DNA from 3 places in the Paenibacillus sp. FSL k6-2145 genome. Region 3 is predicted to be linked to each of the others. Evidence: riboswitches for the same ligand, from Rfam matches in the RefSeq annotation. Region 3 holds a riboswitch; each other region holds the start of a gene.
The links. A riboswitch is a leader RNA that binds a small molecule or an ion and turns the genes downstream of it on or off. The one in region 3 is predicted to bind cyclic di-AMP.
Positions count from the first base shown of each region.

Region 1: another riboswitch for cyclic di-AMP. It lies ahead of NZ043_RS09465 (3D domain-containing protein); the one in region 3 lies ahead of NZ043_RS19680 (C40 family peptidase).
Region 2: another riboswitch for cyclic di-AMP. It lies ahead of NZ043_RS09840 (C40 family peptidase); the one in region 3 lies ahead of NZ043_RS19680 (C40 family peptidase).

Region 1 is NZ_CP150267.1:2,156,803-2,160,063, reverse strand. Features, by position in the region: gene rnmV (ribonuclease M5) at 1-472, opposite strand, end outside; gene NZ043_RS09465 (3D domain-containing protein) at 628-1,812, opposite strand; cyclic di-AMP (ydaO/yuaA leader) riboswitch at 2,086-2,339, opposite strand; gene NZ043_RS09460 (TatD family hydrolase) at 2,581-3,261, opposite strand, start outside.
Region 2 is NZ_CP150267.1:2,233,086-2,236,346, reverse strand. Features, by position in the region: gene NZ043_RS09850 (M1 family metallopeptidase) at 1-198, shown strand, start outside; gene NZ043_RS09845 (hypothetical protein) at 209-1,060, shown strand; cyclic di-AMP (ydaO/yuaA leader) riboswitch at 1,306-1,443, shown strand; gene NZ043_RS09840 (C40 family peptidase) at 1,483-1,917, shown strand; gene NZ043_RS09835 (GNAT family protein) at 2,273-2,767, shown strand; gene NZ043_RS09830 (cytochrome c) at 2,918-3,261, shown strand, end outside.
Region 3 is NZ_CP150267.1:4,404,583-4,407,843, forward strand. Features, by position in the region: gene NZ043_RS19665 (hypothetical protein) at 85-414, shown strand; gene NZ043_RS19670 (hypothetical protein) at 534-752, shown strand; gene NZ043_RS19675 (carboxymuconolactone decarboxylase family protein) at 894-1,223, shown strand; gene NZ043_RS19680 (C40 family peptidase) at 1,296-1,760, opposite strand; cyclic di-AMP (ydaO/yuaA leader) riboswitch at 1,766-1,897, opposite strand; gene pelA (pectate lyase) at 2,317-3,261, shown strand, end outside.

The sequences.
Region 1 (3,261 bases), 2.2 Mb from region 3:
GTTTGTGGAACTGCTTCCCGTTACAATAACCGATGCCCAGCAGATTGCCCATCTCCATGCGACGTGCAGCAGCCTGCGGATGCACAATAAGTCCTGCCGCGATCAGGTCCTCCCAATCGATCAGGCTCGGAGCACCTTCGTATGAAGTATGTACACGCGCCAGAGCATGACGGATCGCCTCCGGTGAGGCATTCTCCACCCCAATGTCACCTTTGCGTGTTGCATCGGCCTCCGGAATGAAGGCATGTTTACAGCCAGGGACCTTATTCGCAATAATTTTACGAATGCGTTCGCCAGCATGATCCGGATCTGTCAGTACAATGACTCCCCGTCTCTCCTGAGCAAGCGCAATCCGCTTCAGAATGCGTTGGTTGATGGCTGATCCACCTGTTTCTATTGTATCGGCTTCAACGGCCCGACGGATAGCTACCGTATCGTCACGGCCTTCCACCACAATGACTTCTTTTATCATGTTCCATTTCTTCCTTTCTAACGCAAAAAGAAGAGGAATATCCTCTTCTCTGCCAAACGGCGGGGGAGACTGAATTCAGACTCCTCCGCCGCATATTCCGCATGAATCATTCATGCAACTATTTTATAGCATTCCCATTTCAAAGTAAAACGATTTTAGTTCGCTTCCGGCTTCACCGGACCGATCACGTAGACCGTCTTGCCTTTTTTACGTCCAAAATTCAGGGCATGCTTCACACTGTCATAATATACATCAATTTTATTGCCTTTGATGGCACCGCCTGTATCTTCCGCACGACGGAATCCCAGACCTTCGATATATACCCACCAGCCAATTGGAATGACTTTGGGATCAACCGCAATGGTGCGCCCTTCCGTTACACGAGTACCGGAAGCTGTTTTAGTACCAATGCCCGGCTCTTCGGAAGAGTAGGCAGTCATGGATACATTTTTAAGTACTTTAGAGTATTTAAAAGAAGTCCCGGATACGGTAATCACTTTGCTGCCCGAGGCAGATGTTTTCTTCGAGTTCGTTGTTGTAGCCTTTTTGGTTGTTGAAGTTTGAGCCGATACGGTCTGAATCTCAGGTTCTTTCACGACCGGTTTTGCTTTGGTGCCGACAGCGATCACTTTATCTACACGATTATTCGCGACAGATTTGCCGACCATTTTTTTGGAGACCAATTCTCCATCCTGAAATACCTTTTCGATATGCTGCACAATTGTGCCTTCTTTGCCGTTCACAACGACACGGTTATCCCCTTTGTACAAGCTAGGGTCAGCCGTTTTAATGACTTTGTAAGCGATCGGTTGCTCTACATCCACTGTACGCTTTGTTACGCGCACTACACGGATCTTCATCTCCGCTTTGATCGCAGTGCCAAGCGCCGGATACACTTTATCATTACTCTCAACTTGAATACCTGATTTTTGAATTGCATCTTCTACCGATGAATCGGTTGTATACAGAGTCTTGGTGTCTCCGTCTGCCGTAATGTTAACTGGAACGGCCCGCTCAATAACGATTCGGTCTCCATCTGTAATCGCCCCATTCATGGACATGGATACCTTATCGTGAGGGCTGACTGTGATCGACTGCTCCTCCAGCATTTCCTGAAGCATTCCTGTACGAGTCTCTACCACCTGAGCCTTGCCATCAATAACCAGTGAAATTTGTTTCCCGGCCTGACCGTAAACGACTAACAAGATCATGATTGTAAGCGCAATTGAGAAAATCGCGATCAATGCCATTTGACGCATGTTCTCATGCTTCCACCGCAACGCGAAAGACTTACTGGATGATCGTGACTCATGGGTCTCTTCTGGTTGGAATGTGCCCACTTCTCCGTCCTCCTTCATAGCCTCGCCGTCTAAAGTAATGCATGATGTCTTTGACGTGACTATACCAAATTTTCTACAGAACACAGATCGGACCAACATAATCCGGTTCTGCACCATGAATCAATCTTCGCAACATGATGTCATCCTCCTGAATACCTACCGTATGATGACAATATTTCTTTTATTCAAAAACAAAAAAGCCAAAGAAAGAGTGTAAGAGGAACTCTTTCGTGGCTTCCGAATGATTTTGAATATCGGAAATTCATGCACGAGGTTGCCTCTCTTTTTCCGCTTGCGAGGTTAGCTGTCGGGTTCGGGCGAAAGAGAGCCGCCCTATCTTGGGTCACCCGCTCATGGCGGACGCCCTTGAATTCACCCCGAGACCCAAAGAAGAAATCAAATACGGCTTCGCAGTTCCCTTCGCTGCTTTTGGGTCAGCGAACGTTGCGCATCGGCCAAATACACCGATGTTTAAGCCCTATTGGTTCCCCCGCTCTCCGTTAACGGAGACTCAGCGAGACTGATTCATGAAAGTAATGTTGTTTCATCGGAAAGTGTCCCTTTGTTCATCCCCCGAACATCTGTCCAATTTTCCGCACAACAATTCACTGAAAAGATGATATCCTGTTTTGATGCATGTTGTAAAGCGTTGATCAAGTACGTTTTTCTGAATATTTGGTTAAAATATTGTAATATTCTTGATTTATTTGAATCAAAGGGCAAATTAACTCCGCTTACCTGCCTTTTTCACCTCATTTGCTCGTTTTTTTAACGAATTCCAAATCGTTCCATGGCATTTTTGGTTGTTATTGCAGCAATTTCCTCCACCGAAATGCCTTTAATTTCCGCAGCTGCCTCTGCAACCAGACGTACATGCGCTGTCTCATTTCGTTTCCCACGATAAGGGTGAGGTGTCAAATATGGAGCATCTGTTTCAATGAAAAACCGGTCCATAGGAACCTTCTCCAGTACCTCTTTGGGCTGCTTTGCATTTTTGAATGTGATCGGTCCTCCGAAGGAGAGATGGAAGCCCATATCGAGACAACTTTTCGCTGTTTCCCAGCTGCCCGAGAACGAGTGCATCACACCACCAACTTCACTCGCTTTCTCTTCACGCAAAATTCTTATGATATCCTCATGTGCATCCCGATTATGAATGACAATTGGCATGTTCACTTCACGAGCCAAAGCAATTTGTTGTCGTAATACGCGATGCTGTATTTCCTTCGGTGAAGTATCCCAATGATAATCCAATCCAATCTCACCGATCGCAACCACTTTTTCATGCTTGCATAAAGATGCAATCCACTCCAAATCACCCTCCTGCATAGTGATCGCATCTACTGGATGCCACCCTACAGCTGCATAGATAAAGTCATATGTTTCAGCGAGTTTCATCGTAGTTGGAATCGTCTCCCGGTTAAAGCCAATGTTGATCATGCGACCAAC
Region 2 (3,261 bases), 2.2 Mb from region 3:
GAAGATCGCATCACCTATAAATTAACTCACACATCCCCCGTATCCTGGGCCATGACCGATCCCCTGTACTCGATCGTGCTGGAGAACCGCCATATGAACAATTTCCTGAAATCCGGACTGGATGAGCGGACGAAGTCCCGCTGGAGCATGAGTGTAACCAAACTAATAGAAGCCATATTCGGAGGTCTGTCATGGTGAGGTGGAAACGGTGAAAGCAAAAATACGTGAAGGCTGGTTTCTCGTCCGTCAGCATATGTTCATTGCCGCACTCTTATTTCTATATCAGCTCATTTGGGGATATTTCTTCTATCGAATGGTACAATCGGCGGTCATCCCCCTACTCCTGCGCTATCCAGATTCTGATGCCGGGGAGCTGAGTACACTTTTGTTTAAAATGGAAAGTCAACTTAACCTGTCTACTCATCCGGAGGTTCATCGTTATCTGTGGATTCTAGGGGGCATGCTGCTGGTTCGCATGTTGATCAGCCCCCTCATTCAGGCAGGACTGCTCTACTCACTTCAGCACTTTAATTCTACAGAAGAGCGCATCCCCTTTGTCCGCGGAATCAAAAATCTGTGGAAACCGATGCTGCTGCTCCACACCATACGTACTTTATTGATACTTCTGCCCGCCTACTGGCTCTTACCGAAGCTCTACTCGATTCTCATGGACGGATTTCATTCCCTTCAATTACTTTTGCCTAGTATACCTTATGTTGCTGCCTGGATTGTATATGGTTGGATCATCCACCATGCCATACTCTACATGCAGTTCGGTGTGTCGGCACCAGAAGGAGAAGGCGGGGCTCACGGTATTCTCAAAGCACTCTGGATTGCACTGCGTCATCTCATCGCTGTAATCGGCATTGCACTCCTGCTGGGCGGAGTACACCTGCTCGTCTTTGGGTCATTCACTTCAGCCTCATGGTTATTAACGGGACTTACCGGACTTATACTACAACAGACGTATCCACTTGCTAGATGTCTATTAAGTCTGTGGAAAATATGCAGCCATTTCCGATTATGGCAGTCCAAAATATCCAAAGGTGAGAGCAGATAGTTTAAAAATTGTTACCATCGTATGTTAAACTCACGGCCTAATATGTACTTATAAATAGGCAAACCTCAACCTTTCCCCGTCAAAGGTCGAGGTTTTTTTTGCTAAATTTGTTGCTAAACGTTGCCAAAGCCGTACTCCTCTGTTACAATAATCGCAGTGAGTTTTTAGTAACAACTTTGTAATCTTTACATTCATATTTGTAACTACTTAAAATTAAATCGTCATTTCTTGATTTCGCAGGTGCATAACTAGCATAGCCAAATTCCTGGCACCTGGGAAGCGGGGGAACCAGTTATGGGTGAATTGATCTTGCTACAGAGGGATCATAGGGGACCTTCAACCGAATCCTTAAGCTAACCTCGCAGGCGTTGGAAGGGGAATATCTCTTGTTCAAGAAGAAATTAACCGCAGCTGTACTTAGCATCACATTCGCTTTATCGCTTGGTGCAGGTAGCGCATTCGCAGATTCAAAGATGGACACAGTAATTGATTCAGCAATGGGAACTACATACAAAAGTGGGGGAACAACGCTTAACGGCTTTGACTGCTCCGGATTTACACGGTATGTATTCGACAAGTTGGGTATTGATTTGGCACGCCAATCCAGTTCCCAATTCGACATGGGCGATTCCGTATCACGCATGGAAATGAGAGCTGGCGATCTGGTGTTCTTTAATACAACAGGTAAAGGCGTATCACATGTAGGAATCTTTGTAGGGGATGGAAAGTTCGCACACTCCTCTTCTTCCAAAGGCGTTACGATCAGTGCATTGAGTGAAAGCTATTGGGCCAATCGTTATGTTGGCGCGAAACGGATTATGAGCACGGACGCATATGAATCACTGGCCCTTGACTAGGGACAAGCTGAGCAAAATGATGCTGTAACCATTAACCATACTGGAACGAAGCAAGAAGCATAACAGAACCGCCCGGTACATTCTCCGCAGGAATGTATCCGGCGGTTTTTTTGTGCTTCAATCCTTATTCATGTTGCAAGTTATACTCAGGGCATATCCTGCGACATCAACAGGTTCGTTTTGCGTTCGTTCGTCCGTGCCCTTATGATGTTTTTACCCATCCCGTTATAATATAAACGGAATTACCGGAACTTTTGTTTCATTTTTTTTCTTGAGAAGGAAGACTTGCTAAATGAACATCTCTTTTGTAGAGTGGACAAAGAGTTCTGTTTCAAGGAAAGGAGCATGCAGGTGTATGAAGGAAACCCCTGTGACGTTTCACGTTGTACCCATGCGAGAAGAACATGCGGAGCTTATCTGCAGTTGGCAGTATGACCCGCCTTACAATATCTACAGCTGGCTCCCCTGGGACCAGATGAAAGCTCTGGAAGTGGAATTCGGAGATGCACAGCTGCGGCAGGAGCAATATGCGATCGTCCTGGATCAGAACGATCGTATATGTGGGTTTGCTCAATACTTCCCACTTGAAGGGGTAACCCGGATTGGCCTTGGCATGCATCCAGAGCTGTGTGGTCAGGGTCAAGGGACAGCTTTTGTCACTGCCATTGTACAGGAAGCCATTCGCCGAAATCCCACGAACGAGATTGATCTGGAAGTACTCACTTGGAATGCTCGTGCCATTCAAGTCTATCTGAAGAGTGGATTTGTCACCCAAGATACATACGAACGACAGACCCCAAGCGGCTTGAAGCCCTTTCACTGTATGGTTTATGAAGGGCCTCGCGGTTAGAATCCATTGCAAAACAACTAAATTTGCCCCTTGTTATGTGATTAGTTCAAAAAATTCCCACAAAATGCTATGATGTCAGTACAGGTTCCGTTATAATGATATGGATAGTTTCAGGTTAGATGATCTTTCATTCTGGAGGGGACATAAGGGATGCACAAATGGATCATGAGCGGAGTATTTTTTGCAGCATGCGCTTTAGCTATTGTTTTAATGTTTACGCTTCCAGGGAAAGAAGAAGTGGCTGAAGAAGCCAAGCCAACCATGCCGGAAGTAACATTGGATGCCGGACAGGCTGAAGCACTGGTCAAAGCCAATTGTATCTCCTGTCACGGGGATCAGCTTCAAGGTGGCGTAGGACCTGCTCTGGCCAATATCGGCAGCCAGGATGATCTGGAGAAGATCTATTCTACGATTGTCAAAGGTAAAGGTGGTATGCCTTCCTTCAAGGGCAAACTGCAGGATGAAGAGATTGCAAATATCGCCATGTGGCTGTC
Region 3 (3,261 bases):
TAGGGCCTATTTTTTGAACTATGCCTTTGCATGACCGCCGATTTCATTTATAATGGGGTTATGTTAGGGAGAGGAGGCAACACCATGGGGAACCAACCGGCAACAGAACAATTTTTCAATGATAAGCTGGCGGAATCGAAAGTTCATTTTGAACGTGCCCTGGATTGTAAACATACGGAATTCGATGACCTTTATCCCTATATGATTGAACATCCTCAATTTTTCTGGTACAAACGCTATGTTGCCTGGTCAGAATTACTGACGATTGTAGGCTTATGCGAAGAGTTGTCCTTCTCTTGGAAAGAACAATTTACACCGCATCAAGTGGAGTACCTTGAAGAACGTGTGATGTCTGCCAAAGTGCTTGATTTTTGGTTCGAGAAGAACGACAGCAAAGAGCACGCGCAGCGGTAACTTTCAGTCGGGACATAATTTCGAATGACATGACAGTCCAATACAGTCACGTGAGACCTAAATGACATTTCATTTAGGTCTCTTTTTGTAAATAAATTTGGAATATAGGAGCCATGAAGATGATAAGTGATACAGAACTGGACGCCCTGCGTCTGTCAGGTGAGAAAGTAAGAGTAGTACGGGACGAGCTGGAATCTAACGATGTAACCGGGATTGTTGTTGCCTGGGATGGCCAGCAGGTACTTATCCGTCGTCAGAATCGACGTGTCGTTAAGCTGGATCGCAGTTACAAATATCAGCTGTTCAGTGAGCCGCGCCAGAGTCCACTTAGTGAGTAACAGCTTATAATTATGGCAGAGCCATGAGCGTTAAATGTTTGGAATTACCATGATTTCTTGGCATAATTGACTCACTCGGGAGAGAAGATAGGTACAGTGAGGAAGATCTGTAACTATAGCCGAGAGGGTGTGCTACAAGCCATGACATTGATGAATGATAAAGTTCATGCCTACAAGGATCAGATTGGAGCATTAAGCGATGTACTGCCAGGTGTGGTGAAGTCATATCATGAGTTTACGGGAGAATGCTTCCAACCAGGCGTGATTGATGCCAAGACAAAACAGCTAATTGCACTTGGCATTGGATTATTCGCCAACAATGAGGTATGTACCTTCTACCATGTAGAAGAAGCACGTGCCAAGGGTGCAACAGATCAGGAGATTATGGAGACCGTAGCCGTGGCCGGAGCTGTTGGAGGAGGACATGCCCTGTCTCAGGGTGCGATGCGAGTGCAGAAGGCGCTGCATTAGTAAGCAATGCAACATACATTTTAAGTACAAAAAAGGCATCCGGTTAATAACCGATGCCTTTTTGTATGTGAATTACATTTTACCTAACATTTTATCATACATAAACTGTCCAGTTACCCGACGTGCTGTTACATAGCGGTCATTGAAGTATGGATTCGATAACTTCGTGATGCTTACACCTTTACTGCTGGAGGCATGAGCGAATTGTCCGCCGCCGATATATACACCTGTATGTGAAATGCCTTTGCCTGTTGTATTAAAGAACACCAGATCACCTGTCCGAACATTGCTTTTGGCTACCGGAGTACCTGCTTTGGCTTGCTGCTGAGAAGTACGTGGCAATTCAATGCTGTATTTGTTGAAAAGATATCTCATAAAACCAGAACAGTCGAAGCCGGCTACAGTCGTGCCACCCCATTTGTAAGGAATACCTGTCATGTTGTTCACTACGGAGTTGATACTGCTTGCCTCTGTGCTTGTTGCCCCGGATGTAAATAATACAGCTGCTCCAAAAATGGAGATAATCAGTTTTTTCAAAATCAATGTTCTCCCTTCGATGCCTACGGAGTTAGCTAAGGGTTCGGTAGAAGGTTCCCTATATTTCCTATGTATAAGAATAATTCACCCAAATTGGTTCCCCCGTTTTCAAACATGAAACTCGGCAATGAATAATTAAGTTTTTGTAACTATTTGAAACTATATTGCATAAATGCGTAATTGTCAAACCCATTTAAAACCCTTCGTAATACCTCAATGTTAGCGGAATTAAGGTTTTTATATGAAAGAAGGGATTAAGTTTGGGTATCATTCATGACAAAAACGTCATTATTGATTCGTTTAAGACGAATTTGGATAAATAAATAGGTTTGTCATGAGTTAAAAGAACTATTCCGTTATGTAGAATTAGAGAGATTATATTCATTAAGTTGCATATATTGACAAAAATCGATTTTTTGCATATTATCTGATTATCCAATCCACATATTGGATTAAAATTGATTTTATTATGCGATAAATACAAATAAAGGAGGTTTGGGGACGCTTATCATAGGTAAAGTAGAAGTGGCAGATTTATAAAAACGAACATAGGAGAGTGTTACATTTGAAAGCGAAGAAAATAATTACTTTTGTCCTGGCATGTACGATGGTGTTCTCAGCAGTTGGAATGGCAGTTCTCCCTGTAGGGACGGTATCTGCTGCGGATGCATCGGGTACTACAGCGAGTATTTCTGATATTTTGAAGAACCAGCTGCCAGATGGAGGTTGGAGAAAAGATTATAAACAGACAAGTGGAGAGTGGGCGAAGTCCACGATAGACAACAAGGCTACATACTCAGAAATTAGAAGATTGGCGAAGGAGTTTAAAAAGACGAATGATCCGCGATACTCCACAGCTGCAATCAAAGGAATTAACTTTTTGATCAACATGCAGTATTCAAACGGAGGATGGCCACAGGTCTACCAAAGCTCCGGATATCACAAGCACATTACCTATAATGATGATGCCATGATTAATGTAATGATCATGCTGGATGAAGTAGCAGCCCGCAAAGGTGATTTTTCATTTATCGACAGCACACTTGCTAACCGCAGTAAAAATTCAGTTGCCAAAGGTGTGGAGGCGATTCTGAATACACAAGTCGTTTCAGGTGGTAAGCTGACAGCATGGGGACAACAACATGATTCCAGTTCCCTTAAACCAGCGAGCGCAAGAATCTACGAAGTGCCATCGCTGACAGCTGGAGAGAGTGTAACGATTGTTAAATTTCTAAAAACCAGACCTGCTAACGCTAAAATTACCGCATCCATTAAAGGAGCTGAGGCTTGGTTTAACAAGGTGAAAATTACGGGTTACAAGTATGAAAGAGCTAATGGAGACAGTAAAATTATCGCAGATTCCAAAGCTGCACCAATTTGGGCACGCTTCTATGAGATCGGAACGGATAAACCAATCTTTATTGGTCGTGACGGGGTAGTTAAATACAAATTAAGTGATATTGATAAAGAAAGAAGAGGCGGTTATGCCTGGTATGGCAAC